2 regions of the Bradyrhizobium sp. 604_D8_N2_3 genome follow, and region 2 is predicted to be linked to the other one. Evidence: riboswitches for the same ligand, from Rfam matches in the RefSeq annotation. Region 2 holds a riboswitch; the other holds the start of a gene.

Region 1 (15,502 bases), 380 kb from region 2:
CCACCGGCGCGCCGATCGTGCTCGGCACCGATCCCGAGGCCGCCGTGAAGGGGGCCGACTGCGTCGTCACCGACACCTGGGTGTCGATGGGCGACAAGGAAGGTGAGCACCGTCACAACGTGCTCAAGCCCTATCAGGTCAATTCGAAGCTGATGTCGCTGGCCAAGCCCGATGCGCTGTTCATGCATTGCCTGCCCGCCCATCGCGGCGAGGAGGTCACCGACGAAGTGATCGACGGCCCGCAATCGGTCGTGTTCGACGAGGCCGAAAACCGCCTGCATGCGCAGAAGGGCATTCTGGCCTGGTGCTTTGACGCGGTGAAGTAATCTCACTTGTAGCCCGGATGGAGCGCAGCGAAATCCGGGTTTGTGTCCGCAGTTGGAGTGGTCCCGGATTGGGCTACGCTCCATCCGGGCTACGCGGGCTATCGCGTAATCCTGTGGCTATGGGTCCCGTATCAGCGCTTTGCGCGCGCCGGGACGACATCGAATTTGCAGGATCCTGAGCGATCATAAGTGCATCCGGAACACACCACCCTTGAGCCCTCTTCCATTTTCCTCCATCGACCCCAGATAAAGCGCCATGGTTTCCCAATCCCCTGACATGAATACCGGGCCTGAAGGCCCGGTTCGCGCACCATCAGCGGTTCCCATCGATGACGCCGTGCTGCCTTACGAGGTCGACGCACTCGACGTGCGCGGCCGCCTCGTGCGGCTCGGTCCCGCGCTCGACGAGATCCTGACCAAGCACGATTATCCCGCTGCCGTGGGCAAGCTGCTCGGCGAGGCCATCGTGCTGACGACGCTGCTCGGCTCGGCGCTGAAGTTCGAGGGCCGCTTCATCCTCCAGGCCCAGACCGACGGTCCGGTGTCGTTCCTGGTCGTCGACTACATGGCGCCGGATCGCCTGCGCGCCTATGCGCGCTACGATGCCGAGCGCCTCGGCGAGACAAAAGATTCCGGCACGCTTCTCGGTAACGGTCATCTCGCCATGACCATCGACCAGGGTCCCGACATGAGCCGCTACCAGGGTCTGGTCGCGCTCGACGGCGGCAGCCTGGAAGATGCCGCCCACGAATATTTCCTGCGCTCCGAGCAGATCCCGACGCGCGTGCGTCTCGCGGTCGGCGAGGAGTGGCGCTCGAACGACGGCGGCAAGCATCGCTGGCGCGCCGGCGGCATGCTGATGCAGTTCCTGCCGAAGGCGCCCGAGCGCGCGCGGCAGGCCGATTTGCATCCCGGCGATGCGCCCGAAGGCGCGGAGGTGCATGCTGTCGCCGAAGACGACGCCTGGGTCGAGGCGCGTTCGCTGGTCGAGACCGTCGAGGACGTCGAGCTGATCGACCCCGAACTCTCCGGCGAGCGGCTGCTGTTCCGCCTGTTCCACGAGCGTGGCGTGCGCGTGTTCAATCCGCTGGTGCTGAAGGCGCAATGCTCCTGCTCGCGCGACGCGGTTGGTGCGATGTTGAAGAGCTTCTCGCCCGACGACCGCGCCGCCATGGTCAAGGACGACAAGGTCGTCGTGACCTGCGAGTTCTGCTCGTCGGTGTACCAGTTCACGCCGCACGAGGCCGGCGTGGAAGACGCGTAGGCGTCGCATCCTCCGTCGTTGCGCGCGCAGCGAAGCAATCCAGTCGTAGGGTGGGCAAAGCGCAGCGTGCCCACTATCTTATGCGCCACGTTTGGAATGGTGGGCACGGCGCTTTGCGCCTTTGCCCACCCTACGGCGCCTACGGCACCGGGCTAATTCAACACCCGCTTGTTGTCCGGGCTGTCCAGCGAGAACGTCGGCACGTCGATCTCGAAGCGTTCGCCGCTTTCACTGACCATCTGGTAGCGGCCGGTCATGAAGCCCGAGGCGGTCGCGAGCGGCACGCCGGAGGTGTATTCGAAGCGCTCGCCGGGAGCCAGGGTCGGCTGCTCGCCGACGACGCCCTCGCCCCTGACCTCCTGCTGGCGGCCGGTGGCGTCGGTGATGATCCAGTGCCGCGTCTTCAGCTGCACGGTTTCGTCGCCGGAATTGGTGATGACGATGGTGTAGGACCAGAAATAGCGGGAGCGGTCAGCCGACGACTGCTCCGGAACAAAGTTCGGCTCGACGGTCACTTCGATCTGGCGGGTCACGGCGCGATACATGGCGGCCATCATAACGAAAACCCGGCCGGGAACCAACGCCCGCAGGCGGTTTTGGTGACATCGTGCCGCCAGAATTGCCGAGGAAGTAGACCCAATGTGATCCGGCCGCTTTGCGAGACGACGGCCGGACCTGTACACTCCATGACACGTCGCGATTTGCGGAAGGGTTTCGAACCCCCGATGACCATTGCCGACCAAGTGACGGGATCGACGATCGCGGGAACCGGCAAGCCTGCGGAGGCCAGACCTGCGGAGGCGAAGCCGCGCTCCGCCGCGCCGGCCATCACGCTGCCCGCCATCGGCGAGCGCGAGCTCCGGCTCGACCTGTTCCGCGGGCTCGCGCTGTGGCTGATCTTCGTCGACCATCTGCCGCCGAGCCTTTTGACCTGGTTCACGATCCGCAATTACGGCTTCAGCGACGCCACCGAGATCTTCATCTTCATCTCCGGCTACACCGCGGCGTTCGTCTACGGTCGTGCCATGCTCGAAAGCGGCTTCGTCGTCGCCACCGCGCGCATCCTGCGGCGCGTCTGGCAGATCTATGTCGCCCACGTCTTTCTGTTCACGATCTTCCTCGCCGAAATCTCCTACGTTGCGACCAGGTTCGAGAACCCGCTCTACACCGAAGAGATGGGCATCATGGATTTCCTCAAGCAGCCCGATGTCACGATCGTGCAGGCGCTGCTGCTGCGCTTTCGTCCGGTCAACATGGACGTGCTGCCGCTCTATATCGTGCTGATGCTGGCGCTGCCCTTGATCTTGTGGCTGATGAAATGGCGGCCCGACGTGACGCTCGGCCTCTCGGTCGTGCTCTACGCGGTGACCTGGGAATACGACCTCTATCTGTCGGCCTATCCGAACGGCTTCTGGGCGTTCAATCCCTTCGCCTGGCAATTGCTTTTCGTATTCGGTGCATGGTGTGCGCTCGGAGGTGCGCGACGCATGTCGCGCATCCTGGCGTCCCGCGTCACGATGTGGATATCGATCGCCTATCTCGTCGCGGCGTTCTACGTGACGCTGACCTGGTATGTGCCGCAGCTCTCCCACTTCATGCCGAGGCGGCTCGAGCAGTGGATGTATCCGATCGACAAGGCCGATCTCGACGTGCTGCGCTTCACGCATTTCCTGGCGTTCGCCGCGCTCACCGTTCGCTTCCTGCCCCGGGAATGGCCGGGCCTGAAATCGCCCTGGCTGCGGCCGCTGATCCTCTGCGGCCAGCATTCCCTCGAGATCTTTTGTCTCGGCGTCTTCCTCGCCTTCGCCGGCCATTTCATCCTGGCCGAAGTCTCCGGCGGCGCAGCCATGCATGCGCTGATTAGTCTCTCCGGAATCCTGATCATGTGGGGCGTTGCATGGGTGATTTCGTGGTACAAGCGCGTGGCTGACAAGAGCGGTGCGAAAACCAAAAACGCCGTCGGCAACGCCGATCTGGCGGGAGGGGGCTGATGAAGGCGAAGGTTCTCCTGAGCCTGGTCCTGCTGTGCGGTAACCTCGCCGCGCCCCTGGCGCGCGCGGGCGATGCCGTGCCGGCTGCTCCGGCCGCGCCCCCGGCCTGCGAATTGCCATCCTATCTGCTCACCACTGAAAGCCAGCTTCCGAGGGTCGCCGATGCCATCAAGGCCGGCAAACCGCTCGAAATCCTCGTCATCGGCAGCCGTTCGACCACGATTCCGGCCTCGGAGGACAGCTCCTATCCGGCGCGCATGCAGGCCATCCTGCAGGACAGGCTGCTGCCGTCGGAGACCGTGCACGTCTCCGTAGAAATACAGAGCAAGAAGACGGCCGAGGAGGCGGCCGCCACCTTCGTTAAGCTGATGGAAGCAAAAAGGCCTACTTTGGTCATCTGGCAGACCGGGACTGTGGATGCTATCCGAGCGATTGATCCCGATGATTTTCGCGGGGCGGTAACCGAAGGGGTTTCCGCGCTGCAAAAAGCAGGGGCTGACGTCGTGTTGATGAACTTGCAGTACAGCCCGCGTACCGAAACCATGATCTCGGTGCCGCCCTATCTCGACAATATGCGGGTGGTGGCGCAGGAGCATGACATCCCGCTGTTCGACCGTTTCGCGATCATGCGGCAGTGGAATGATCAGGGTCAGTTCGACCTGTTCAGCCCGTCCCGCGGGCCAGAGCTGGCGAAACAGGTCCATGACTGCCTTGGCCGGGCGTTGGCACAGTTTGTGATCGACGCAGCCCATCTGGGGCCGGCCCAGCAGCAAAATTGAGGTCTAGCGTTAATGAGTTCTCTCCGCCCTTTTTGGTTGACTGCATGGCTGGCTGCGCCCGCGGCGGCTCTGCTGCTCCTGACGCCGGTGTCGCTGGCACCAGTGCAGGCGCAGGCCACGCAGGCAACGCCCGCGCCGCAGCAGGCCGCTAGTCCGGCTTCCGCTTCGCCTTCCCAGACCACCGTCGCCGCGACGTCCCACGAGCAGCGCGGCGTGACCGCCCGCGCCATCGACAAGGTGAAGCAGGTCGCGAAATCCGCCGGGGACATTTTCAGCCGCGTGCCCTGCCTCACGCCGAAGGGTGGCTCGAAGGCGATGGGCTCGCTGCCGCATGTCGCGGGCAAGCTCGTCGCCGGCAAACCCGTCGTGATCGTCGCGTTCGGCTCGTCGTCGACGGCAGGCTATGGCGCGAGCTCGCCCGATTTCAACTATCCGAACCGTCTCGCCGCGCAGCTCCGCCGGCAATATCCGACCGCCGACATCACCGTCATCAACGCCGGCGTCGGCGGCGAGGACGCGCCCGAGATGATGAAGCGCCTCCAGAAGGAGGTGATCGACGTGCATCCGGATCTCGTGATCTGGCAGGTCGGCACCAATGCGGTGCTGCGCAATCTCGATCCCGGTGACACCGCCAAGATGGTCGAGGACGGCATCTCCCGCATCCAGGCCGCTGGCGGCGCCGACATCGTGCTGGTCGATCCGCAATATTCGCCGGCCGTCAACCAGCGCAAGGAGAGCGCCGGCAAGATGGTGCACCTGCTCGGCAAGGTCGCCGAGCTCCGTCACGTCGGCATCTTCCCCCGCTTCGAGGTGATGCGCGACTGGCACGAGAATCAATCGATCCCGGTCGAGAGTTTCGTGATCGCCGACGGCCTGCATATGAACGATTGGGGCTATGCCTGCTTCGCGCAGATCCTCGGCGACGACATCATCCGCTCCGTCGGCCAGATCAAGCTCGGCGTCAACGTGCCCGCCGACGTGCGGACGTATCGGCCGATGTAGCTCGGTGCCGTAGGGTGGGCAAAGGCGCGCTCTTCGCGCGCCGTGCCCACCATCTATCGGCGATATGATCGTGAATGGTGGGCACGCTTCCGCCTTCGCTCTTCGAGCTACGGCGGACAAGTCGCTTTGCCCACCCTACGTTCCGAGCTCGTGAAGCCCTCACGCCTTCTCCAGCGCCGCAGTCAGATCCTCGATCAGATCATCCGCATGCTCGAGCCCCGCCGAGAAGCGGATGAAGCCCTCGCTGATTCCGAGCGCGGCGCGGTCTTCCGGCTTGAGGCGCTGATGCGTCGTGGTCGCCGGATGCGTGACGAGGCTCTTGGCATCGCCGAGATTGTTCGAGATTTTTGCAAGCTTGAGCTCGTTGAGCACGCGGAACGCACCCTGCTTGCCGCCCTTGACCTCGAAGCCGACCAGCGTCGAGCCGCCGCGCATCTGCTTCTTCACGAGAGCTGCCTGCGGATGATCGGCGCGGCCGGGATAGACCAGGCGCGAAATCTTCGGATGGCTCGCCAGCACGTCGGCGATGCGTCCCGCCGTCTCGGTCTGCGCGCGCACGCGTACGCCGAGCGTTTCCAGGCCCTTGAGCAGGACCCACGCGTTGAACGGCGAGATCGACGGGCCGGTCTGGCGCATGAAATTGTGGATGTGCTCGGCGATGAACGCTTCCGACGACAGGATGATGCCGCCGAGACAACGGCCCTGGCCGTCGATGTGCTTGGTCGCGGAATAGACCACGACGTCGGCCCCTAACGCGAGCGGGCTCTGCCAGATCGGCGTCGCGAACACGTTGTCGACGACGAGCCGCGCGCCGCCGCTGTGCGCGATCTCGGCGATCCCTGGAATGTCGAGCACGTCGAGCGTCGGGTTGGTCGGGCTCTCCAGGAAGAACGTCTTGGTGTTCGGCCGCAAGGCGCGCTGCCACTGGTCGAGATCGGCTCCGTCGACCAGCGTCGTCTCGATGCCGTAGCGCGGCAAGAGATCCTGAATGACGTAGAGACAGGAGCCGAACAGGGCGCGCGAGGCCACCACATGATCGCCGGCCTTCAGCGGCGCCAGGATCGCGGTCGTCACCGCGGCCATGCCGGTCGCGGCCGAGCGGGCGGCTTCGGCGCCTTCGAGCTCGATCATGCGGCGCTCGAACATCGAGATGGTCGGGTTGGAATAGCGCGAATAGATGAAGCCGGGGTCCTCGCCCTTGAACCGCGCCTCGCACTCCTCGGCGCTGTTGTAGACGTAGCCCTGGGTCAGGAACAGCGCCTCCGACGTCTCGCCATATTGCGAGCGCAGGGTGCCGGAATGGACCAGGCGGGTTTCGGGACGGTATTGCGTGGTGGACGCCGGGGACTTCGACATAGGACCTCCTCTGCGTGACCATCGAAAATGGTCACAAAAAAACCGGCCTGGATAACTTCCACGGGCCGGGATCACAGAGGTCCCCGGCCTGTTTAGCGACTTATTTAACGTGGCTGCAAGCCGGCCGGCTCAAATCACCACGGGATAAGTGATGCTCATATTCCGCAATGGCCTTTCCGTCAAGGCGTCCATCGGATAGCCGTAAAAGGCTGCTATTTCCCGCATGTCCGGATGCATTTGACCCCTGACGAGGACCCCCGGTTGAGCTTCACGGTTGCCGCCGACGCCAATGGTATCCTGCCCGACCGCATGATCGCGGCGATGGCGAAGGCGGGCCTCATCCTGCCCGCTTATGACTTCGTCGAAAGCCAGATCCAGCCGGCGAGCCTCGACCTTCGCCTCGGCGACATCGCCTATCGCGTTCGCGCCAGCTTCCTGCCGGGTCCCGGCGCGACCGTCGCCGAGCGCATCGACGAGTTAAAGCTGCACGAGTTCAGCCTCGCCGATGGCGCAGTGCTGGAGACCAACTGCGTCTACATCGTGCCGCTCTTGGAAAGCCTGGCGCTGCCGCCGGAGATCGTCGCCGCCGCGAACCCGAAAAGCTCGACCGGCCGGCTCGATGTCTTCACCCGTGTCATCGCCGACGGCACCCGACGCTTCGACATGATCGGCGCCGGCTATCACGGCCCGCTCTACGCCGAGATCAGCCCGAAGACGTTTCCGGTACTGGTCAGCGAGGGCTCGCGCCTGAGCCAGGTACGCTTCCGCACCGGAGATGCCATCCTCAACATCGACGAGCTCGAGGCGCTGCATGCGACCGAGCGTCTCGTCGATCTCGACGATGCCGATCTCACCGGCGGCGTTGCCGTCTCCGTCGACCTCTCCGGCGAGAAGGCCAACGGCTTCGTCGGCTATCGCGCCAAGCGCCACACCGGTGTCGTCGACGTCGACCGCCGCTCCGGCTATGCGGTGGAGGATTTCTGGGAACCGATCTCGGCGCGTCCCGACGGCAGCCTGATCCTCGACCCCGGCGAGTTCTACATCCTCGCCTCCAAGGAAGCCGTGCAGGTGCCGCCCGACTACGCCGCGGAGATGGTGCCGTTCGATCCCCTGGTCGGCGAGTTCCGCGTGCACTATGCCGGCTTCTTCGATCCCGGCTTCGGCTATGCCGGAGCTGGCGGGCAGGGATCGCGCGCCGTGCTCGAAGTGCGCTCGCGCGAGGTGCCGTTCATTCTCGAGCACGGCCAGATCGTCGGCCGTCTCGTCTACGAGAAAATGCTGGCGCGCCCCGACGCGATGTACGGCCAGCGCATCGGCTCGAACTACCAGGCGCAGGGCCTCAAACTATCGAAGCATTTTCGGGTGTAGCTCCACACTCTACTGTCATGCCCCGGCTTGACCGGGGCATCCAGTACGCCGCAGCCCCTCGATTGACTACTGCCGGGATGCAAGCTGAAATCCGGCTGCATGCGAGGTGGCGAGATGAGTGTTCAATCCGAACTCGACGCAAGAATCCTCGACGACGTCGCGGACGCGCTGATCTATTCGGATCGCTCTGGCACCATCACGCGCTGGAATCGTGCATCGACCGCCTTGTTCGGCTTCTCCGCCGACGAAGCGCTCGGCCAGAACCTCGATCTGATCATTCCCGAACATCTGCGCGCCGCGCACTGGAAGGGCTTCGAAGCTGCGCTTGCCACCGGGGCGATGAAGCTTGCGGGCAGGCCGACGCTGACCCGCGCGCTGCACCAGAGCGGACGCAAGCTCTACATCGAGATGACCTTCGCGCTGGTGCGCGATGCCGGTGGTGCCGTGGTCGGATCGGTCGCGATGGCGCGCGACGTCACCGAACGCGTCGAGCGCGAGCGTGGGGCCAGGCTTGCGCAAAATTCGTGATGCGGAATTGACGGGCTGGCGTGCAGGGCGCTCTGCCTGAGCGTCAGGTTGCCTCGTACAGGTCGCAGTGACACACTCGATCAAAACAACGATCGGGAGCGAACATGACCGCCGCAACAGACGCAGCACAAGAAGCGCAATGGAAGCGCTGGCGCGCGGTCGCCGACCTCTATCACGCCTATTTCACCGGACTCATCCTCACCGTCGTCACACGGCGCGGCACGGCGGATGCTGCCGAATTCGTCTTCCGCGTGTTTCGCCGCCAGCAGCAGGAGCGCTTCCTGCCGGGGCTCGAAAAGCTCGGTCTCAATCATCTGCCGCCGGCGGTGGCCGCCGCGCAATATCATTATCTCTCCAACTGGATCGGCGGCGTGCATGTCGAGTACATGTATGAGAGCGACCGCAAAGCCTGGATCCGCTATCCGCCGCCGCGCTGGATCTGGAAGGGCACCGCGATCTGCGGCGTGCCGGGTGAGGTCAGCCGCGCGATGCTGCGCGGCTGGCACGCCAACAATGGCGTCGCGCTCGGCGATACCAGGCTCGGCTTCGTCTGCACCAAGCAGAGCGTCGACGGTCAGGATGGGCTCGAAGGCTATTATTATCAGTACGACCACCAGCTCGGGCTGGATCAACGCCTGGTGTTCGCGCGCCATCTGGAAGCGCCGTTGTTCGACGCTAAAGCCGCGCCTGCCTTGCCCGTCGCGAGTTGGCCGAAGCCGCGGCTGGAAAAGGCCTACCGCAACTACGCGATGGAATATGTGCGCACCGCCGCGCCCGTCATGGTGCAATTGTTCGGCCCCGAAGACGCCGGCTATCTCCTGCACCTCACTGGCAAGCTGATCGGGATGCAGTATTTTGACGAGGTCGCCGCGGCGCTGTCTATGAGCCGTGGTGGCGCCAGCGAGTTCGCAGCGTTCCTGAACGCTCTGTTTGCCGCGCAGGATGACGCTGCCGAGACGACGGCATCAGAAGGCACGTTTGAATTTCGTCAGCAGAGCTGGAAGCTGATGGATGACGTCGCCGACTATCATCGCGTCTGCACCAGGGTGCTGGAAGGGTTGTTCGAGGGGCTCGCTGCCGGATGCGGGCGGCACATCGGCGTGCACCTGCGCCCGACAGCGGGCGGTCAGCCGCCGCTGGTGTGGACCATTGAGTAATTCCATCTGTTGAAATGCGCTGCCGCAGGGCACGCCTGCATCCGGCGCAGGAGGAATCGGCAATTGTCGTGCTAAGCCTGTCGCCGCGCCTTCCGCGCGAAGAAATTTATTGGCACACCTACGCATTGCCGCGCCGCGAATGGCCTGCGCCCGGGAGAGGACATGTCCGACATCGCCGAAATCCCGGTCGATGAACAAGAGCGTCCGTTGCCGCCGCCTCCGCGGCCGGTACGAAGCGCGCTGATGGACGGGCCGATTCTGCGCACGCTGCTCGGACTCGCCTGGCCGAACGTGGTCGCGCTGTCGGCCGGCACCTGTGTGGTGATAGCGGAGACCTCCTATATCGGCAGGCTCGGCGTCGAGGCGCTGGCGGCAATGGCGCTGGTGTTTCCGACAGTGATCCTGACCATGACGATGTCCGGCGGGGCAATGGGCGGCGCCGTGGCGTCGGCCATCGCGCGGGCGCTCGGCGCAGGCGACCGCGAGCGCGCCGGCACGCTCGCCGCGCATGCGCTCTTGATCGGCATCACCTTCGGCCTCGTCTTCATGCTGGGCATGCTGATCTTCGGGCCCAAGGTGCTGGAAATGCTTGGTGGCCGCGGGGATGTGCTGACGCATGCGGTCGCCTACACACAGGTGTTTTTTGGCGGGGCCGTGCTGCCGTGGCTGCTCAACACCATGGCCGGCGTGTTGCGCGGCACTGGCAACATGAAGCTGCCCTCGCTGTTGATGCTGAATTCCGCGGTCATGCAGGTCGTGCTTGGCGGCACGCTGGGCCTCGGGCTCGGGCCCGTGCCGCAGTTCGGCATGCGCGGCGTCGCGGCCGGCTCGCTGATCGCCTATTCCATGAACATCTGTGTGATGGGCTGGTACCTGTTCTCCGGCCGCGCCCGAATCGTACCGAAACTGCGCGGGCTGCGCGTTCAATGGGCGATGTTCTTCGATATCCTGAAGGTCGGCGCCATCGCCTGCTTCTCGCCGCTGCAATCGGTGCTGACGATCTCGATCTTCACCCACATGCTGGCAAAGTTCGGCACTGCGATCCTCGCCGGCTACGGCATCGGCGCGCGGCTGGAATTTTTGCTGACCTCGATCGCGTTCTCGTTCGGCATCGCTTCGGTGCCGATGATCGGCATGGCGATCGGCGCGGTGCGCATCGCGCGCGCCCGGCGCATCGCCTGGATCGCCGGTGCGAGCGCGTTCGTCGCCGTCGGCGCGCCGGCGTGCCTCGTCGCGCTGTTCCCAGATCTCTGGGTCAACATCTTCACCGACAGCGCCACCGTGCGCGCGACCAGCCATGAATATCTGTCGACGGTGGCGCCGTTCTACGCCTTCATCGGGCTCGCCTCGACAATGTATTTCTCGTCGCAGGGCGCGGCCAAGGTGATCGGGCCGGTGCTGGCGCAGACCGCGCGCCTGATCTACATCGCGGCGATCGGCTGGTGGCTGTCGACGCATGATGCCACCGCGCAGAGCTTCTTCTGGCTGGCCGCGAGCTCGATGGTCGTGCTCGGCCTGCTCTCGTGCTCCAGCGTGGTGCTGACACGCTGGGGGCCGCGCGAGACGAAACCTGCGATCAGGCCTGCGCTTTCGGGCGTTGCAGACTAGCGGTGTCTGTGGCGGCGATGGCCGCCACCGCCGCCGACATTGGCGAGCCGCATCAGCTGCGGAATCATCGCCATCATGTCGCCGCCGCCGGAACCACCCAGCATACCCATGATGTCGCCGCCACCCATGCCGCCCATTCCGGTCGGCATGTAGCCGCCTGCGCCCATCGGCGTGTAGTCGCCGTAGTTCGGCGCGCCGAAGCCACCGCCGAAATTGCCGCCACTCAGGCTGCCGCCGCCCCCCATCATGCCGCCGAGCCCGCCGCCGCCGTTCTCCATCATGCGGCTCATCATCGGACCCATGGTCTGCATCAGCATGGCGAAGCGGCGCTTGCCCATCTTCGCCTTCATCATCTCCAGCATCGGCGCCATCTGGGTCATCATGTCCTCGCCGCCGGCGCCTCCGCCGCCGAGGAACTGCGCCTTTGCCGGCGCGCTCGAGATCGAAAATAGCAGCAGCACGGCGGCCGCCTGGCAGATCACCTTATCCGCACCTCTCATGGCCTGCTCCTCGCGTGCGTGGCTCCGCCGGGAGAGCGGAGCCAACCGGACGCACGCGGCCATGGTTAGGGTCGGCGAGGGCAGGGCTCTGTGAGAAAGATCACGCAGCCACAGCCGGGAACGCCCGGTGTATCGCGGCGACGGCGTCCTTGGTCTGCCCCTGGACGTAAGCCGCAAGCTCGTTCGGCAGCATGTCGATGATCCAGACAAGGCGGCAGCTCGCCTCGCCCTCGGCGATCACCTGCACCGAGGCGCTGTAATGCCTGAGCCGCTCGTTGTTGATGGCGTAGACCAGCCGCTGTCGCGCATCGTCGCAATCGACCAGCACCTCGCGCGCCACTGATCCATTGGCGAAGGTGACGATGCGTGCATCACCGTCGAGCGTGCAGGCGGTGACGAAGCCCGGCGCCAGCCGCTGAGGCAGCGCGCCGAAATCGCGTACGGCGTCCCAGACGTCGCGGGCCGGGACGGGGAGGGAAATGTCGTTGTGGATGGAGGCCATGGTAGATTCCTATAATTTGGAGAAACAAGCGAGCCATCATCTCAGGCGTCATCGTCCGACTTGCCGCCTTCGCTAAGGCTTCGGCGGCCAAGTGAGTTCTTGGCCCGGCGAAGCCTTGGCGGAGACGGGATCGGGCGATCCAGTATTCCAGAGGCCGCTGTGATTGAATCGAGAAGCCGCGGCGTACTGGATGCCCCGGTCAAGCCGGGGCATGACAGCGTGTGAGGCGATGGCGGCCGACGCTCACACGCAAACCGCCTCGATGTTGTTGCCATCGGGATCGATCAGGAACGCCGCGTAGTAGGTCGGGCTATAGTCCTTGCGCGGGCCGGCGCCGCCATTGTCACGGCCGCCGCTCTTCAAGCCTTCGCTGTGGAATGCCTTGACCGCATCATGGTCCTTGGCGCGAAACGCGATATGCGCGCCGTCGGCCTTGCGTCCCTTGTTCAGGTGCAGCCAGAGCGCCGGCTCGCCCTTCGGCCCGAAGCCCGCATAGCCGTCGCCGCTCGAGCACAGGGCGTAGCCGAGCGGCGCAAGCACCGCGGTGTAGAAGCGCGTGGCGGCGTCGAGGTCGGCAACACGCAGTCCGATGTGGTCGTACATGATCGTCTCCATTGCAAAGCGCGCCGCGACTGGCGCGCGCCGGAGACGACCCTATTCAGTTGAGGGTAGCGCGCTCTTGGAGAATCTTGCGCTCGCCCTTCGACGCCTGCCGAAACTTCGTCGGCGACACGCCGGCGGCGCGATGGAAGGTGCGGACGAAATTGGAGAGATCGCCGAAGCCGACGTCATAGGCGACGTCGGTGACCGCGATGTCATCATCTGTCAGCAGCCGCGCCGCGTGGCGTAGCCGCGAGCGCACCAGATATTGATGCGGGGTGACGCCGAGCACGGCCGAGAACAGCCGCAGGAAATGGAACGGGCTGAGGCCCGCCTGCCGCGCCGCCTGTTCGAGGTCGACCTCGGCATGCGAGTTGGCGTCGATCCACAGCGCGGCTTCGACTGCGCGGCGGCGGTCGCGTGCGGTGGGCGTGGCCGGCTTGCGCGCCTTGCCCGAGACGACATCGATGAAGCGGCCGGCGAGAATTTGACCGACCTCGTCGAGACCGAGGTCGCTGTTGCCATCTGCCGCCGTCTGGGCGAGCTCGCCCAGCACCATCAGCTCCGGCAGCGGCGGTGTCGCGCCGACCTGCCAGATCTCGCGTCGTCCCCCGAGGGCATCGACCAGGTCTTCGCTGAAGAAGAAGCCCAGGCAGACGTCGCCGCTGACATGCTCATGCGTGCAGGTGTATTCCTCGCGGGGAGCGCCGACCAGCATCGAGCCCGCCACCAGCTCGAAGAAGCCGGCGCGGCACTGGCAGCCGAAGCTGCCGGAGCGAACATACGCAATGGAATGGCCGGTGCGGCACTCCGCGAACGGCTTGTCGTCCGGTCCCGCATCGCAGCGAAACTCCGAGACCGTCATCGATTGCGTGGTCAGCAGCGTGGTCGCATCCATGCCACCCATCTAGGCATGATCCGGACAAGTGTGTAGCGGTTGTCCGACAAGATCATGCCCAAAAAACAAAGCTAAGGTGCGATTGCGATCGCGCCTTAGCTGGGCCTCGGTGGGGCAACGGGCAGCAGCACCTCGAACAGCGTCTTGCTCGCGACCGGATGGGCGCCCTCGAGCGCAAGCAGCCGCCGCTTGGAGATCACCCCGCCGTAAGGCGAGAGCCGGTCGGCGTAATTGCCGGCCTCCAGCACCCGGTGGCAGGGCACGATCAGCATGTAGGGATTTTTGGCGATCGCCTGCGCCACCGAATGCGCGGCGCCGGAGGCGCCCAGCGCCTTGGCGATCTCGTGATAGGTGCGCGTCTCCCCGCGCGGAATGGCGCAGGCGGCTTCATAAACGCGCCGGTGGAAGCCGGGGACGCCGCCGGCGTCCAGGCTGACCTCGGAAAAATCAGGGTCGCCGCCCTGCAGCAAGCCTGCGATGCCCTCGATCGCAAGCTCGGCATTCAGCGGAGGCTGCTGCTCGCGCGCCTCGGGATGGACCGCGAAAATCCGGCGGCGGGTATCGATCTCCCGCGCCTCCGGCAATTGCACGGCGACCACGCCGGTGCTGCTCCAGACGATGCCGCAGCGCCCTATGGCCGTGTTGAATATCGTGTAGCCGCGCCCCAGCATGCACACGCCCCACTCAGTGCACGTCTCTCCCCAGACGCGCGATCATAACACCGCCACAATCCGGCGCACCCAAAATCTTGCCAGGACGTTAACAACCGTCCGGCCGGCCGCGCCAAAGCGCTTGGCGAGCGGCGCCGTCTCGGCTAATCAGGGTTGGCGTGAGATGCGCATTCGCGGGCGTAGTTCAATGGTAGAACGGCAGCTTCCCAAGCTGCATACGAGGGTTCGATTCCCTTCGCCCGCTCCATTCAAAAATTGATGGCCGCTGATTTGGCGTGTTGGATGTTTCTCCGACCCCTGGCCACGTTCATCTTGGCGTATCCGGAAGCATGAAGGGGCCGAAGATCCGCCAAATGGCGTCGGTCTCCCCAGCGTCGGTTAAAGTGGCCAATTTTTGGCGATGGCAATTCTTGGTGATGTAACGGATCACCGCTCGCGCTGCATTTCAGAAGGAGCGGCTTATTCATCCCGACGACACGAGATCACCCTGAGGGATGCTATGCGCTCTCGCAGTTCGGCGCGGCTGCGTATCGTGAAAGACTGCTGGCGCAGTTTTGATTGCCTGTCGTGCAGCGGCGCAGCCAACGACGCTCAATCTGATCCTTCATCTGATCCTTCGCGGCTGCATCAAGCGTTCGTCATCTAGGGCACTAAACTTGCCTTGGACAGCAGGGACTCATTGGTGCCGCGTTTCTGTTTCTGATTGTCGTGCAAAACATTCGGACCCGGCCTGTTGCCGGGCAAACGGAGGCATTGATGACGAATTCAGCACCTGTTTTCACCGCTGGCGGTGGCAGCGACGATGCGTTCACGCGCGTGTCGACCAGCGCAACCGGGGCGCAGGCGGATGGCGCGAGTGTCCAGGCAGCGTTCTCGCCCGACGGCACGAAAGTGGCGTTCGCATCCTATGCCGACAATCTGGTGCCCGGCGATACCAACGGTGCACCCGACG
Region 2 (15,502 bases):
CGCTGTCGCGCAATCTCGGCCACATGGATTGCGGCATCTATGCCGAGGTCATCGCCGATGGCGAGATCGGCGTCGGTGACGCGATCGCGGTGGAAGCGCCGAAGCTGGTGTGAGCCGTCCGCCGCTGCCGTAGTGTGGGCAAAGCGAAAGCGTGCCCACCACTCCGGTCCATCTAACTCCGTTGCACCGCCGGTGGGCACGACGCTTGCGCGCCTTTGCCCACCCTACGGCTCCGTCGTCAGTTCGGCATCACATACGCATAGATCCGGCCGCGCGAGACCGGCGCCTCGCGAACACGATTGCCGTTGTTGCCGGAAATCATGATCGGATTGCCCTGCGCGTCCACGCCGGTGATGATGCCGACATGGCCGCCCCGGCGACCGCGCGACATGACCGCGATGGCGCCGACCTGCGGACCGGAGACACGCGTGCCGTAGCGCGCGAACGAGCTCGCCATGTCGGAGCCGGTGCCCTGATGGCCGGTGTGCTGCAGCACCATGTTCATGAAGCGCGCGCACCACAGGCTGCCGCGCCCGGTCGGATTGCCGCCGATATAGCGACGCGCCTCGGACACGAGGCCGGATCCGCCGCCGAAGCCGCCACCGCTATTGGCCATTCCAGGATTGGTCATTCCGTTGTTGGCCATGCCGCCGACATTGGCGTTCGGATTGTAGCTCGCCTGGGTGTCGGCGAAGCCGCTCGCCTGCAACTGCGCCGCGCCGCGCTCGAAGCGCGAGCTGCGGGCATGGTGGCGATAATGACGGTAATGATGATGTCTGGCGTGATGCACGTAAGCGTGCCGCTCTGCGCTATGACGATGATGCGGCCGCGCTGAGGCCGGAGAAACGAACGCGGCAACCGCCGCGAAGAAAATCGCCAGCGCGACAACACAACGCGACAGGCGAGACGCAAACAACTCCAACATACTTCATCCTTCTTGACACCCCACTTCCCCAATCGGCCCGTGCGATGGCCGGCATCCGTCTGGCCGTTAAGCCGCCGGATGTGGCGAGAAAAAGACGCCACGCCCGCGAATAGCTGCGATGATTTTGTGCCGGTGCTGGCTTGAGGCTGCCGCATTGCGGACAACAACGTTAACTGCAATTCTCCAAAGGCGGCTTGAAGAGAGGGAAACAGTTAATGCCCCACGCCACGACCAGAGACGACGTCCGCATCTATTTCGAAGAAGCGGGTCAGGGAACGCCGATTATTTTTCTGCATGAGTTCGCGGCCGACTACACCAATTGGGAGCCGCAGATGCGCTACTTCTCGCGCAGCCATCGCTGCATCACCTATTCCGCGCGCGGCTACACGCCGTCGGACGTGCCTGATGGCGAGGTCTACACCTACAAGCATTTCTACACCGACGCGCTCGCGGTACTCGATCATCTCAAGATCGAGCGCGCGCATCTCGTCGGCCTGTCGATGGGCGCCTATTCGTCACTCCAGATCGGGTTGAACGCGCCGCAGCGCGCGCTGTCGATGACGCTGGCCGGCGTGGGCTCAGGATCGGAGATCGAGAATCTCGACAACTGGCGCAAGCAGTGCCGCGCCAACGCCGAGCAGTTCGAGACGCTCGGCTCCGCCGAGGTCGCAAAGGTCACGCGCGAGGCGCCGAGCCGGATTCCCTTCCTGGTCAAGGATCCGCGCGGCCATGCCGATTTCTACGCCGCACTGGCGCGCCACGATGCCAAGGGCTCCGCGAACACGATGCGCGGCTTCCAGGGCGGCAGGCCATCGATCTTTGCGATGACCGACGCGATCAGAGGCGTAGCGACACCGGCGCTGATCATCTGCGGCGACGAAGACGATCCCTGCGTCGGAGCAAGCCTGTTCCTGAAGAAGCACCTGCCCGCGGCGGGCCTCGCGATGTTTCCGAAATCCGGCCACGTGCTCAATCTCGAAGAGCCCGCGCTGTTCAACGAGAGCGTGGAGCGGTTCGTGACGCTGGTGGAAGCCGGGCGCTGGCCGGTGCGCGATCCGCGGTCGCTGGCGGCGCATTAGACTGCCAGCCGCTGTCATTCCGGGATGCGCCGACAGGCGCAGGCCCGGAATGACGGCAGCTACTTCCCCTGCCCGCGCGTGAGCAAGAACACACCCTGCTCGCCGAACATGTTCCACACCCACCACGGCAACCGCAGCCGCAATGGACGGCCGTAGAGATCCAGCGCCTCGGCGCGCTCCATCTTGACGTCGATCGCGTCGCAGAGCTCGACGAAATCCTTGATGGTGCAGAAATGGATGTTGGCGGTGTCGTACCAGGTCGCCGGCAGATTCTCGGTGCGCGGCATGTGGCCGCCGACCAGGAGCTGGAGCCGCATCTTCCAGAAGCCGAAATTCGGGAACGACACGATGGCGCGGCGGCCGATGCGCAGCAGATTCTCCAGCACGACCCGCGGCTGCCGCGTCGCCTGCAGCGTCTGCGACAGGATGACGTAATCGAAGGCGTCGTCGGGATAATTGACGAGATCGGTGTCGGCATCGCCCTGCACCACCGCGAGGCCCTTGGCGACGCAGCGATTGACGCCCTCGCGCGACAGCTCGATGCCGCGCCCGTCGATGCCGCGGGTCTCCAGAAGCTGGAGCAAATCGCCCTCGCCGCAGCCGACGTCGAGCACTTTCGAGCCGGGCTTGACCATCTCGGCGACCAGCAGATGATCGGCGCGAAACTGGCCTGACTGCTCCGTCGCAACGCCGCCCAGCGGCAGCACTTCCTGCACAGACATCGCTAGCCGTCCTTGTCAGTCAATCCTGCCGGTGAGCCCGCGCGCCTTCCCTGCCGATTGCAGGAAAGCACGGGCGATATCGAAGAATTCTGGCACGTCGAGCAGGAAGGCGTCATGGCCGCGATCGGTCTCGATCTCGGCGAACGACACCCGCGCGCTCGACGCGTTCAGCGCATGCACCAGTGCGCGCGATTCCGCGGTCGGGAACAGCCAGTCGCTGGTGAAGGAGACCACGCAGAAGCGCGTCTCGATGCCCGCGAACGCCTTCGCCAGCACGCCGCCATGGTCGCCGGCGATGTCGAAATAGTCCATCGCACGGGTCAGATAGAGATAGGAGTTGGCGTCGAACCGCTCGACGAAGGACGAGCCCTGGTAGCGCAGATAGCTCTCGACCTGGAAGTCGGCGTCGAACGAGAACGTCGGCAGCTCGCGGTCCTGCATGCGGCGGCCGAACTTGCGATGCAGCGCGGCGTCGGAGAGATAAGTGATGTGCGCGGCCATCCGTGCCACCGCAAGTCCGCGATGCGGATGGATGCCCTGATCCGTGTAGCGGCCGTTGTGCCAGTCGGGATCGGCCATCACGGCCTGGCGGCCGAGCTCGTGGAAGGCGATGTTCTGCGCCGAGTGCCGTGTCGAACAGGCAATCGCCAGCGCGGAGTACACGCGCTTGGGATAGGCCGCGGTCCATTGCAGCACCTGCATGCCGCCCATCGAGCCGCCGACCACCGCGAACAACGTGTCGATGCCGAGCCGGTCGATCAGCATCGCCTGCGCGCGCACCATGTCGGGAATGGTGATGACGGGGAAATCCAGGCCCCACACCTTGCCGGTCGCGGGATTGATCGAGGCCGGCCCGGTCGAGCCCATGCAGCCGCCGATCACGTTGGCGCAAATGATGAAGTAGTGCTGAGGATCAAGAGGTCGGCCGGGACCGACCAGCGTCTCCCACCAACCCGACTTGCCGGTGACGGGATGCACGTTGGCGACATGCTGATCGCCGGTCAGCGCATGGCAGATCAGCACCGCGTTGGAGCGATCAGCGTTGAGCTCGCCATAGGTCTGGTAGGCGATCTGGAACGGGGTGAGATCGATGCCGCAATCGAGCCGCAGCGGCTGCTCGGCGCCGAACTGCGCGACCTGCGAATTCGGATGATCCGCCTCATGCGACCGGTCGTCGGCACTGATCGCGGGACTCGGCACAGACTTGACGCCACCCATCTCTGACATCGCCCTCGTTTGCGATCAGACGTTCGATCGCAGTGACATCAGGCCATGAAAAACCCGGCCTGAACGATAGGTTCGGCCGGGATCGAAAGGGTCCCCGGCCTGTTTAGCGAGTTTTTTAACGTGGCTGCAAGCCGGCCGGCTCAAATGACCACGGAACAGGCAAAACCTACTGTCTTGGGCGGTTTTCGTCAAGTCGCGGTCCGGATTAGCCAAATTCGTCTCTGTCACATCAGCCCAAAAGGACGTCATTTCTCTTTGCTTTCGCCGCCCCGACTGCCTAATCAGGATATCGATCGCAGCGGATCCGAACCTACCAGCTTGCCTGGCCGATCCGCATTGGAACGCCTCTCAACAGTCCAGTCAGATATGTCCCACCGTCCGCCCGCGCCACCATCGCTCCAGGAATTGCGCAAGGAGATCGACGCGATCGACGAGGGCATGCATCGTCTCCTGATGCAGCGCGGCGACATCATCGACCGCCTGATCCAGGTAAAGCAGACCCAGGAGGTCGGCTCGGCGTTCCGCCCGGCGCGCGAGGCCGCCATGATGCGTGACATCGTCCAGCGTCATCGCGGCATCCTGCCGCTCGACACGGTCGAGAGCATCTGGCGCGTCATCATCTCGACGTTCACTTACGTCCAAGCGCCGTTCTCCGTGCATGCCGACATCTCGGTGAGCGAGCCGGCGATGCGCGATTCCGTGCGCTTCCATTTCGGCTTCACGGTGCCTTACGTCGCGCATTTCAGCGCGCAGGCCGCGGTCGAAGCGGTGGCGAAGTCCAAGGGCGATCTGGCGCTGGTCTCGGCGACCTCGAGCCGCACGCCATGGTGGCTGGAGCTGGAAGCGGACGGCGCACCGAAGATCATCGCGCGGATGCCCTTCGTCGAGCGCGCCGACCATCCGGCCGCGCTGCCGGTGTTCGCGATCTCCCGCGTCGCCGACAGCGCCGTGGTGACGGAGGTCGAGACCTTCAGCGTGCGCGTGTCCGGGTGGAACGCCGAGGTCGCGCGGGCGCTGTCGCCGCTCGCCGAGATCGTGGCAGTGCCCGATACCGCCTTCGACGGCGCAGCGCTGCTGGTCTCGGTCACGAGCGCGACCAGCATCGACAAGATCAAGGCTGCCCTGATCGAAGCGGGGGCCTCGGTGCGCTCCACGGCCCTCGTCGGCAGCCACGCAACGCGCTATACGGTGCCCTCGACCGGGTCGAAATCGTAGATCGCGAACCGCCTAAAGCTACTTCCGGAGTTGAAGATGTCCCGCCCCGTGCCGAATCCCGGCATTCTCGATATTGCGCCCTACACGCCCGGCAAGAGCCCGGTGGCTGAGCCGGGCCGCAAGGTGTTCAAGCTCTCGGCCAACGAGACGCCGTTCGGGCCCTCGCCCAAGGCGATCGAGGCGTTCAGGAACGTGGCGGCGCATCTGGAAGACTATCCGGAAGGAACCTCGCGCGTGCTGCGCGAAGCGATCGGGCGCTCTTTCGGGCTCGACCCCAACCGCATCATCTGCGGCGCCGGCTCGGACGAGATCCTCAATCTGCTCGCCCACACCTATCTCAGCCACGGCGACGAGGCGATCTCGACCACGCACGGCTTCCTGGTCTACCCGATCGCGACCATGGCGGTCGGCGCCAAGAACGTGGTCGCGCAGGAGACCAACCTCACCTGCAATGTCGACGCCATCCTCAAGGCGGTGACGCCGAAGACAAAGCTGGTCTGGCTCGCCAATCCCAACAATCCGACCGGCACCTATGTGCCGTTCGACGAGGTCAAGCGGCTGCGCGCCGGCCTGCCGTCGCACGTGCTGCTGGTGCTCGATGCCGCCTATTCCGATTACGTCTCGCGCAACGACTACGAGATGGGGATCGAGCTCGTCGCCACCACCGAGAACACCGTGGTGACGCACACCTTCTCCAAGATCCACGGCCTCGCCGCGCTGCGCGTCGGCTGGATGTTCGGTCCGGAGCACATCATCGACGCGGTCAACCGCATCCGCGGTCCCTTCAACGTGTCGACACCGGCGATGTATGCCGCGGTCGCAGCGATCGAGGACACTGCGCACCAGGCGATGTCGAAGCAGTTCACCGAGACCTGGCGCAACTGGCTCTCCGAGGAGATCGGCAAGCTCGGACTGAAGGTGACGCCCGGCGTCGCCAATTTCGTGCTGATCCACTTCCCGGAAAATGGCAAGACCGCGGACGAGGCCGACGCGTATCTTACCAAGCGCGGGCTGGTGTTGCGCGCGCTGAAGAACTACCGCCTGCCGCATTCGCTGCGCATGACCATCGGCACCGAGGAGGCCAACCGCCTCGTCGTCGAGGGCCTGCGCGACTTCATGGCCGGCAAATGAGCACCACACCGCACTTCCAGCGCGTTGCGCTGATCGGCTTCGGCCTGATCGGCGGCTCGATCGCGCGCGCTGCGAAGCTCCAGGGCTTGGCCTCCGAGATCGTCACCACCGCGCGCTCGGAGAAGACGCGCGCGCGGGTGCTGGAGCTCGGCATCGTCGACCAGGTCGTGGCGACCAATGCGGAAGCGGTGAAGGATGCCGATCTCGTCATCCTCTGCATTCCCGTCGGCGCCTGCGGGCCGGTGGCGCAGGAGATCGCTGCGCATCTCAAGCCGGGCGCGATCGTCTCCGACGTCGGCTCGGTCAAGGGCGCGATCGTCAGGGACATGGCGCCGCATCTGCCGAAGACCATTCATTTCGTGCCCGCGCATCCCGTCGCCGGCACCGAGCATTCGGGTCCCGATTCCGGTTTCGCCGAGCTCTTCATCAACCGCTGGTGCATCCTGACGCCGCCGGAAGGCGTCGATGCGGCGGCCACCGATCGTCTGCGCGCGTTCTGGGCGGCGATGGGCGCCAAGGTCGAGATCATGACGCCGGATCATCATGATCTCGTGCTCGCGATCACCAGCCACCTGCCGCATCTGATCGCCTACACCATCGTCGGCACCGCCGACGAGCTGGCGCAGGTGACGGAGTCCGAGGTCATCAAGTTCTCGGCCGGCGGCTTCCGCGACTTCACCCGCATCGCAGCGTCCGACCCGACGATGTGGCGCGACGTCTTCCTCGCCAACAAGGAAGCCGTGCTGGAGATGCTCGGCACCTTCACCGAGGATCTCGCCAAGCTCACCCGCGCGATCCGGCGCGGCGACGGCGAGGCGCTGTTCGACCACTTCACGCGCACGCGCGCCATCCGCCGCGGCATCGTCGAGATCGGCCAGGATTCGGCAGCGCCGGATTTCGGCCGGCCGCATGCGCAGCTCGGCAAGAAGCCGTAGCACCCCTCTCGCCTTCGTCATTGCGAGGAGCGTAGCGACGAAGCAATCCAGACTGTTTCCGAAGAGGAAGAGAAAGTCTGGATTGCTTCGCTTCGCTCGCAATGACGGGGATCAATACAGCGGCGGGATCTGCCCGACCTTGACCGGGCCGAGCAGCACGGCACCGTCGACGAACTTCAGCGGGAAGCTCCTCGCCTTCTTGCCTTCAAGCGTGCTCTCGGTGCCGATCGAATTGATGCCGGCCGCAACGCCGGCATTGGCGTTCTGCTTGATGACCTTGCCGAGGCCGGGAACGGCGCGGTCGAGGGCGCCGAACAGATTGTTGAGGTCCTGCGACTTCACGCCCGGCGCAACGCGGTCGAGGGTTGCCTGCGGCACCCCCTCCTCCAGCATCTTCTCGATGCCGAGCGCCGGGATCACGCGCTCGAGGCCGGTCACGGTCATCTGCAATTCGCCGTCGAGTCGGCCATTGGCCGAGAGGCCGAGCGTGCCGGCCGCAACCGCGATCATCTCGCCCTGCTGGACGCGCGACTGCACGATCTCGATGTGACCGCCGGCGGCCTGGATCTCGCGGAAGCGTTGCGGCCACGGCTTTGGGGTGAGGTCGGAGAGGCCCGTGATCTTCGCACGCGTATCCGCCTCGAACGGCTCGGCGAGCAAGGGATGAACGCCCTGGATGCTGCCCTGCGCGACGTGCAGCACGGTCTCGATCACAGGATGATCCGACCGCGACCCGTCTGCGAGGCGACCGTGCAGCTCGACCTGCTTGGCGCGCGCGAGCGGCACCTGCACGCTGCCGTCGAGACGATTGATGACGGGATCGTCGAACACGATGGAGGCGCGATCCGGCACCGCCGGCAGGCCGAACACGCTGCTGCGGCCCTTGCTCCAATTCACCACGAAGGTGTTTTGCGTGACGCCGTCGGTGAGCGTCGCCGGCGCGGAGAATTCGGCGATGACGCGCTTGGGATCGTAGACCTGGGCGACGACCAGGATGTTGTCGAGCTTCGCCGTGAACGGCGTCTTGCTGGCGTTCTGCGACACCAGGGCGACGCTGGCGCCGGAGCACTGGACCTCGAAGCGGAACGGGAAGCCGGCGATCGAGCGCTTGGCGCAATCATAGATGCGGCCGGACTTGGCCTCCTGCGCCCGCCAGGCGTCTGCGGCGATTTCGGCCTGCGAGGCCGCATAGAACCAGAAACAGCTCCACGCGACGGCGAGGATCAGGAGGATAATGGGGGCGATGAAAAGGCCCCAACGGGGGCGGCGGCCTGTGGCAACGGTCATATCTGACATGCGGCGACCCTTTGACCCCAGATTTTGTCAAATGTAAGCGGGGTTCGGCCGCGCCGAAAGGCCGAGAATTCGCTTCGCTTGGGGGCGTCGTTCTGGTAGCCGTGCCCGAAATGTCGGAAATCACCCTCCCCTCCGTCACCACAGCCAAGGGCGACCTCTGGGTGTTCGGCTATGGCTCGCTCATGTGGCGGCCGGGCTTCGAATTCAGGGAACGCGTCCCGGCGCGGCTGGTCGGCGAGCACCGCGCGCTGTGCGTCTATTCCTTCGTGCATCGCGGCACGCCGGAGCAGCCGGGCCTGGTGCTCGGGCTCGACCGCGGCGGCGCCTGCCGCGGCATTGCTTTTCGCGTCGCCGAGAAGGACCGCGCCGACGTCGTCGCCTATCTGCGGGCGCGCGAGCAGGTCACCTCCGTCTATCGCGAGGTGATGCGCTCGGTGTGGCTTGAGAACGATGCGCGACAGCGCGTCTCCGCGCTCGCCTATGTCGTCGATCGCGGCCACGTCCAGTATGCCGGCCGGCTGTCGCTCGCCGACCAGCATCGCCATGTCGTCCAGGGTCATGGCCAGTCCGGCGCCAACCGCGACTACGTGACGGCAACGGTGAAGGCGATCGAGGCCGAAGGTTTTCGCGACACGCAATTGCATCAGCTCGCGACCATGCTGCACGGTGATGCGCATTCGCTGCACGCGCCGGCTCCCGCAGAAGATCGAGAGAACCGCTAGCTCTGCGACGGCGCGTAGCTCGGCGACGAGCCGATCAACTGCTCCTGCTCTTTCCGGCCCGCTTCGACGAGGCGGCCGGTCGCGTCTTCGATGGCGGTTTGCACGCGCGAGAGAAACTCGTCTTTCGGAAGGCCTGATGGCAGCGGATCGAGGAACTCGACCACCAGCGTGCCGGGATAGCGCATGAAGGTGCGGCGCGGCCAGAACAGGCCGGAATTGAGCGCGATCGGCAGGCACCGCACGCCGCAGGACGAATAGATCTGCGCAAAGCCGGTCTTGTAATCGGGCGCGGCGCCGGGCGCCCGGCGTGTGCCTTCCGGAAAGATCACGAGCTGCCCGCCTGCGCGCACCGCGTCGCGCGCCCGCCGCGTCATGTCCAGCAGCGCCTTCACGCCGGCCTTGCGGTCGATCGCGATCATTCCGGTCTTGACCAGGAACTGGCCGAAGACCGGGATCTGCATGAGCTGACGCTTGAGGATGAAGATCGGACGGTTGAAGAAGCCCGGCAGCACGAACGTCTCCCAGAACGACTGATGCTTCGCCGCGATCACCAGTGGCCCTGCCGGAATCTTCTCCAGCCCACGGAATTCGACCTTGATGTTGCAGATCACGCGCATCAGGAACAGCGTCGCCTTCGCCCACCATTGCGCGATCGTCAGCATGGCGCGCGGCGGCAATGCGAAGGTCGGCAGCGCCACGATCGCGAGGCATACGAGCACGGCGTAGAACAGCACGTTGAACAGGAGCGAGCGCAGGAAAATCAAAAACATCGATGGTCCGATCAATTGGCCTGTGCCGTGGCGGGCCGCTTCGGCGCCACGCCAGCAGGCTGCTCCGACATCTCGGGGGAAAGGTCAATCCCGAAATCCTCCAGCCGCACCCTCAGCTCGGCGGCGATGTACTTGACGTATTCGGACAAGAGCAGCCGCAAGGTGGAGGCCGAGGTCCACCACGGCTCCTCACGCCATTTTTCGCCGACCACCGCGAACGGGATCAGCGTGGTCTCGGGCATCGCATGCGAGAACTCCACCAGCGCGCGCGGCATGTGATAGTTCGAGGTGACGACGATCAGCGATCTGAAGCCGCGCCCCTCGGCCCAGCGCCGCGCTTCCGCCGCGTTGCCGCGGGTCGAGACCGCAGTGCGGTCGAGATCGACACAGCAATGCATGAAGGACTGGTTCTCCGGCAGCGTCCGGGAAATGTCGCTCGCCGTCGAGGTCGGGTGCACGCCGGAGATCAGGAGCCGCTTGCCGTAGCCGGCCGCCAGGAGCTCCATCGCATCCGACACCCGCGAGGAGCCGCCGGTCAGGACCACGATGCCGTCCGCCTTGCGGTCCGGCGCGATCTCGGCGCCGCGCAATTGCGCCAGGAAGGCGATGAAGCCCGCCGCCGCGCCGACGAAGACGAACGCGATCGTCGATACCAATGCCGCGCGCAGCCAGCCGCGCGGCAATTTCGGCGATCGATCGTCGGTCGGCAAGGTCATATGATGTCGGTGATCCCTTCCCCGGATGATTTTAGGACGTTTTGAGGCGAAGTGGAGTCCGGTTTATCGGGCTCAATCGACATCATTCAGCGTCGCGAACAGCGTCTGGCGCGAAGCAACCGCGGTGATGGCGCCGATCAGCACCGCCTGCACCGCGAGCACGATGTAGCCCGACGGCCGCAGCGAAAAGGTGCCGAGCAGAGCTGCGAACTGGTCGCCGACGGGGGTCCCGGAAAACCAGCCGGCGATCGACTCGGAGAAGCCGAACACCAGCATGGCGGCGCCGCCGCCGATCACGCCACCCTCCAGGCCCAGCCTGAGGAAGTGACGCAGGAAGCGGTTGGCGATGTAACGGTCGCCGGCACCGACGAAATGCAGGACCTCGACGATCGGTTGGTTCGCCGCCATGGCGCCGCGGGTCGCGAACGAGACCGAGATGATGGTCGCGATGATGACGAGGGCGAGGATACCGATGCCGGCGAGCACGGTGGCGTTGGTCATCGAGCGCATCCGCTCGATCCAGGCGCGGTGATCGTCGACGCTGGCGCTTGGGGCGGCCTGGGTCACGCGCGCGCGCAAGGCGCCGAGATCGAGCGGCGTGCCGGGCTGCACGCGCGCGATGATCATCCGCGGCACCGGCAAATCGTCCATCGACAGGCCGGTGCCGAGCCAGGGCTCGAGCAGCTTGCCGCTCTCGTCCTTGGTGAACGGCTTGACCTCGATGATGCCGGCCTGCGCGCGGATGGCCTCCGTCACTGCCGCCGTGTCGCGATCGAGATCGCGGCCGGTCTGCGGGCGGACCTGGATGGTGATTTCGCTTGCAACGTCCGACTGCCATTCCGCGGCGGAGGCACTGACGAGCAGCACCGTGCCCGTGGTCATCGAGGCGAGGAAGGTCATGATGGCGACGACGGCAACCAGCGCGCGGCCGTGGATCGAGGCGCGCGGCACGATCGGCGACATGTTGCGCGCCTTGGGCGGAAGCTGCGGACGCTCCTGTCCGAGATCTACCAGCACGCCGCGGTCGTCGGGCCTACTCATAGACGTGCAGCCGCCCCTGGTGCAGCACGAAGCGTCGCGCCTCGTACTGGTCCATCAGGCCGATGTCGTGGGTGGCGATGATGACGGCGGTGCCTGATTTGTTGAGCTCGATGAACAGCCTCAGCAGCCGGCGGCCGAGCGTCGGATCGACGCTGCCGGTCGGCTCGTCGGCGAGCAGGAGTTGCGGCCGCGAGATCACGGCGCGCGCGATCGCCGCGCGCTGCTTCTCGCCGCCGGACAGGATCGGCGGCAGCGCGTCCATGCGGTCACCGAGGCCGACCCAGCGCAACAGGTCGATCACCTCCTTGCGATAGCTCGACTCGCTGCGGCCCATGACGCGGAACGGCAAGGCGACGTTCTCATAGGTCGTCATGTGGTCGAGCAGGCGGAAGTCCTGGAGCACGATTCCGATGCGCTTGCGCAAATCCGCGATCTCGTCCTTGCCGAGCTGCGAGATGTCGTGGCCGAACAGGTTGACGAGGCCGCGCGTCGGCCGGTGCGACAGGAACAGCAAACGCAGCAGCGAGGTCTTGCCGGCGCCGGACGGGCCGGTGAGAAACTGGAAGGAATGCGCCGGAATCTCGAAACTGAGGTCGCGCAGAATCTCCGGCCCCAGTCCGTAACGCAATCCGACATTTTCGAACCGAACCAAGCTCAGCTCCGTTCGAGAGGGGGCGCGGGCCGCGCTGCTGCGCTCCGCCACACGCGATCAACGGGTTTTGCGACCGTTATGGTTTCCGGTTCGTTAACGGTCGCTCTGTAGCATCTGGGATGCCCGGTTCTCCGCGACCGAAGCATCGTCAAGACCAGTCCGTGCATCAAGGCTCGTGTCCATGCATATCGTCTGCCCCCATTGTACGACATCCTACGCCATCAAGCCCGCGAGCCTGGGGGCGAACGGACGAACGGTCCGCTGCTCCCGCTGCAAGGAGACCTGGGTCGCCTATGCCGAGGATGCCATCGAGGAGGCGTCCGTCCCGGCCATGGCGGCCGCCAGCCAGGCCGACGACCAGTCCGACCTCGCCGATCAGTGGAACTCCTACGCCAGGGACGACGGCGCCGCTGACACGCCTGTCGTCGACAGCCCCTCGATCGCCAGCGACTGGCCGGCCGAGGACGCCCAGGCGACCGAGGACGAATGGTCAGCGGCGGCCCGCGCCGCCGAGGATGACGTCGTCGGCGCGCAGCACCAGTCTTGGTTCCGCAGCCTGTTCAGCCGCCGCGGGGCGCGGGTGAGGCGTCAGGCCCCCACCGAGGCTCCGCGAAAATCCCATTTCGGTCTGCCGACCGCCTGCGCCGCCATGGGCGCGCTGGTGCTGGCGCTGGTCATCTGGCGCGGCGACATGGTCCGACTGCTGCCGCAGACGGCGGCGTTCTACAAGATGGTCGGACTCGAAGTTAATTTGCGCGGGCTGGCGTTCAAGGACGTCAAGCTCTCCAGCGAGACCGTGGACGGTAAGCAGGTGCTGGTGATCGAGGGCGTGATCGTGGGTCAAAGCAAGAAGCCGCTCGATATCCCGCGGCTGCGCTTTGCGGTGCGCGACGCGCAGGGAGCGGAAATCTACGCCTGGAACACCGTGCTGGAGCAGACCGTGCTGCAGCCGGGTGAGCGCGCCTTCTTCCGCTCGCGCCTGGCCTCGCCGCCGCCGGAGGGTCGCAATATCGACGTTCGCTTCTTCAACCGGCGCGACATTGCCGGCGGCAGCGTATAATCGATTTTGCATATCCCGCACGGGAGGCTGGTCCCAAGATTGGTCTCAAGGTTGGTCTCATGCCGAAAATCCTGATCGCCGACGACGAGGACTCGATGCGCCAGCTGGTTGCGCGCGCTATCGCCATGGACGGCCACGAGACCGTCACCGCGCAGGACGGCGCCGAGGCGCTGGAAATCCTGACCCGCGAGAACGGCGCGTTCGATCTCCTGCTCACCGACATCCAGATGCCGGTGATGGACGGCATCGCGCTGGCGCTCTCCGCCGCGCGCGATTTCCCCGACCTGACCATTTTGCTGATGACCGGCTTTGCCGACCAGCGCGAGCGCGCCTCGAATTTGAATGCGCTGGTGCATGACGTCGTGACCAAGCCGTTCTCGGTGGCCGACATCCGTACGGCGGTCGCGGACGCGCTGGCAGCGAAGAAGGCGTAGCGGCACGGCGTATTCCGCTGTCATGCCCCGGCCTTGACCGGGGCATCCAGTACGCCGCGGCCTCTCATTCAATCACAACCGTTTCTGGAATACTGGATCGCCCGCCTGCTGTTTAGCCCGGACAGATCACTGACGGGTGTTCGGAGACATAGCTGACACATCAACATTGGCTGGATTGGTCCGATTCGGGAGGCCGTCCATGCCTTGGAGCGAGGTGTCAGTGATGGATCAGCGCCACGAGTTTGTGCGGCTGGCTTTGCAGGAGGGCGCCAACCGGCGCGAACTGTGCCGTCGGTTCAACATCAGTCCTGACGTCGGCTACAAGTGGCTGGCGCGCTGGCAGGCCGGCGATCGGGAGCTGGCCGACTGTTCCCGGCGCCCGCATGCGATGCCCAAGCGGAGTGAGGCTGCGGTCGAGGCAGAAGTCCTGGCTGTACGCGACAAGCATCCGGCTTGGGGAGCACGGAAGATTGCCCATTGCCTGAAGCGGGGCGGGCAGACGGTGCCTGTGCCATCAACGGTGCACCAGATCCTGTGTCGGAACGACCGGATCAAACCGAGTGAGAATGCGCCGCCCAATCCGGGCCACCGGTTCGAGAAGGAAGCTCCCAACCTGCTGTGGCAGATGGACTTCAAGGGTCACCTGCCGCTCGCCAATGGGACGCGGTGCCATCCGCTAACGATCGTCGACGATCACTCGCGCTACGTGCTGTGCCTGAAGGCATGTGCCGACGAGCAGCGCCTCACCGTGCAGAATCACCTGTCGACGACGTTCCGCTGCTATGGCCTGCCGGAGGCCTTCTACACCGACAATGGCTCACCCTGGGGCGATACGTCCGGCATTCGTTGGACCGGACTGAAGGTGTGGCTGCTCAAGCTTGGCGTCAGGGTGGTGCACGCAAGGCCATGCCACCCACAGGCCCGCGGCAAGAACGAACGCTTCCATCGCACCCTGAAGGCCGAGGTGTTTGCAATGCGCCGCTTCCGAACTCTCCCGGAAGTCCAGCGCGCCTTCGACGCCTGGCGGCCGGTCTACAATCTGGAGCGGCCTCACCAAGGCCTCGATATGCAGGTCCCTGCCGATCGCTTCCGGCCAAGTGCTCGCCCCATGCCGGCCCGCGTTCCGAACGTCGAATACGACAGCGGCGAGATCGTGCGCAGGGTCTCATCGACAAGACCCTACATCTCCTTCAAGGGACACTTCTGGAAAGTTCCCCAGGCCTTCGCCCGCGAACGCCTTGCCATCCGGCCGCTGGATCGTGACGGCCACTACGGAATCTTCTTCGCCAGCTGGCAGGTCGCATCGATCGACTTGACCAATGGCCAACCTGTCAGTGATGTGTCCGAACAGGTGTCAGCCATGTCTCCGGGCTAAACACTGCGCGGGCGATGACACCGAGTGTGACGTCAAAAATCCTTCAGCAGACGCTCGAGGTAATCGAGCTCGATCTGCGGACGCGCGGGATCGCTCAGGCGGCGGCGGAGCTCTTCGAGGATGCGGCGCGCGCGCTGGGCATCGATCTCGCCGGGAATCTTGACCGTGTAGTCGTCGCTGTATTCCTTGCCGCGCAGTGGCC

The links. Region 2 has a riboswitch for S-adenosylmethionine ahead of metX (homoserine O-acetyltransferase MetX). Riboswitches for the same ligand answer to the same signal wherever they lie in the genome.
Region 1: it holds a riboswitch for S-adenosylmethionine, as region 2 does, so the genes downstream of both, AB7245_RS43310 (O-succinylhomoserine sulfhydrylase) here and metX (homoserine O-acetyltransferase MetX) in region 2, are expected to answer to the same signal.

What each region holds. Positions count from the first base shown of each region.
Region 1 is NZ_JBPWPM010000001.1:8,994,339-9,009,840, reverse strand. It holds gene argF (ornithine carbamoyltransferase) at 1-326, shown strand, start outside; gene AB7245_RS43335 (Hsp33 family molecular chaperone) at 583-1,590, shown strand; gene apaG (Co2+/Mg2+ efflux protein ApaG) at 1,743-2,135, opposite strand; gene AB7245_RS43325 (OpgC domain-containing protein) at 2,316-3,581, shown strand; gene AB7245_RS43320 (SGNH/GDSL hydrolase family protein) at 3,581-4,360, shown strand; gene AB7245_RS43315 (SGNH/GDSL hydrolase family protein) at 4,373-5,362, shown strand; gene AB7245_RS43310 (O-succinylhomoserine sulfhydrylase) at 5,522-6,718, opposite strand; SAM riboswitch at 6,790-6,869, opposite strand; gene AB7245_RS43305 (2'-deoxycytidine 5'-triphosphate deaminase) at 6,950-8,086, shown strand; gene AB7245_RS43300 (PAS domain S-box protein) at 8,201-8,614, shown strand; gene AB7245_RS43295 (hypothetical protein) at 8,719-9,771, shown strand; gene AB7245_RS43290 (MATE family efflux transporter) at 9,934-11,379, shown strand; gene AB7245_RS43285 (hypothetical protein) at 11,376-11,879, opposite strand; gene AB7245_RS43280 (SRPBCC family protein) at 11,980-12,381, opposite strand; gene AB7245_RS43275 (VOC family protein) at 12,625-12,984, opposite strand; gene AB7245_RS43270 (helix-turn-helix transcriptional regulator) at 13,040-13,879, opposite strand; gene AB7245_RS43265 (methylated-DNA--[protein]-cysteine S-methyltransferase) at 13,975-14,550, opposite strand; tRNA gene AB7245_RS43260 (tRNA-Gly) at 14,724-14,797, shown strand; gene AB7245_RS43255 (DPP IV N-terminal domain-containing protein) at 15,307-15,502, shown strand, end outside.
Region 2 is NZ_JBPWPM010000001.1:8,611,697-8,627,198, forward strand. It holds gene AB7245_RS41385 (MOSC domain-containing protein) at 1-113, shown strand, start outside; gene AB7245_RS41390 (NlpC/P60 family protein) at 239-925, opposite strand; gene AB7245_RS41395 (alpha/beta fold hydrolase) at 1,141-2,004, shown strand; gene metW (methionine biosynthesis protein MetW) at 2,064-2,726, opposite strand; gene metX (homoserine O-acetyltransferase MetX) at 2,742-3,944, opposite strand; SAM riboswitch at 4,036-4,115, opposite strand; gene AB7245_RS41410 (chorismate mutase) at 4,320-5,168, shown strand; gene AB7245_RS41415 (pyridoxal phosphate-dependent aminotransferase) at 5,205-6,299, shown strand; gene AB7245_RS41420 (prephenate/arogenate dehydrogenase family protein) at 6,296-7,234, shown strand; gene AB7245_RS41425 (DUF2125 domain-containing protein) at 7,346-8,530, opposite strand; gene AB7245_RS41430 (gamma-glutamylcyclotransferase) at 8,641-9,252, shown strand; gene AB7245_RS41435 (lysophospholipid acyltransferase family protein) at 9,249-10,022, opposite strand; gene AB7245_RS41440 (YdcF family protein) at 10,034-10,738, opposite strand; gene AB7245_RS41445 (cell division protein FtsX) at 10,811-11,779, opposite strand; gene ftsE (cell division ATP-binding protein FtsE) at 11,772-12,431, opposite strand; gene AB7245_RS41455 (MJ0042-type zinc finger domain-containing protein) at 12,613-13,491, shown strand; gene AB7245_RS41460 (response regulator) at 13,551-13,925, shown strand; gene AB7245_RS41465 (IS481 family transposase) at 14,125-15,300, shown strand; gene AB7245_RS41470 (DUF4175 family protein) at 15,333-15,502, opposite strand, start outside.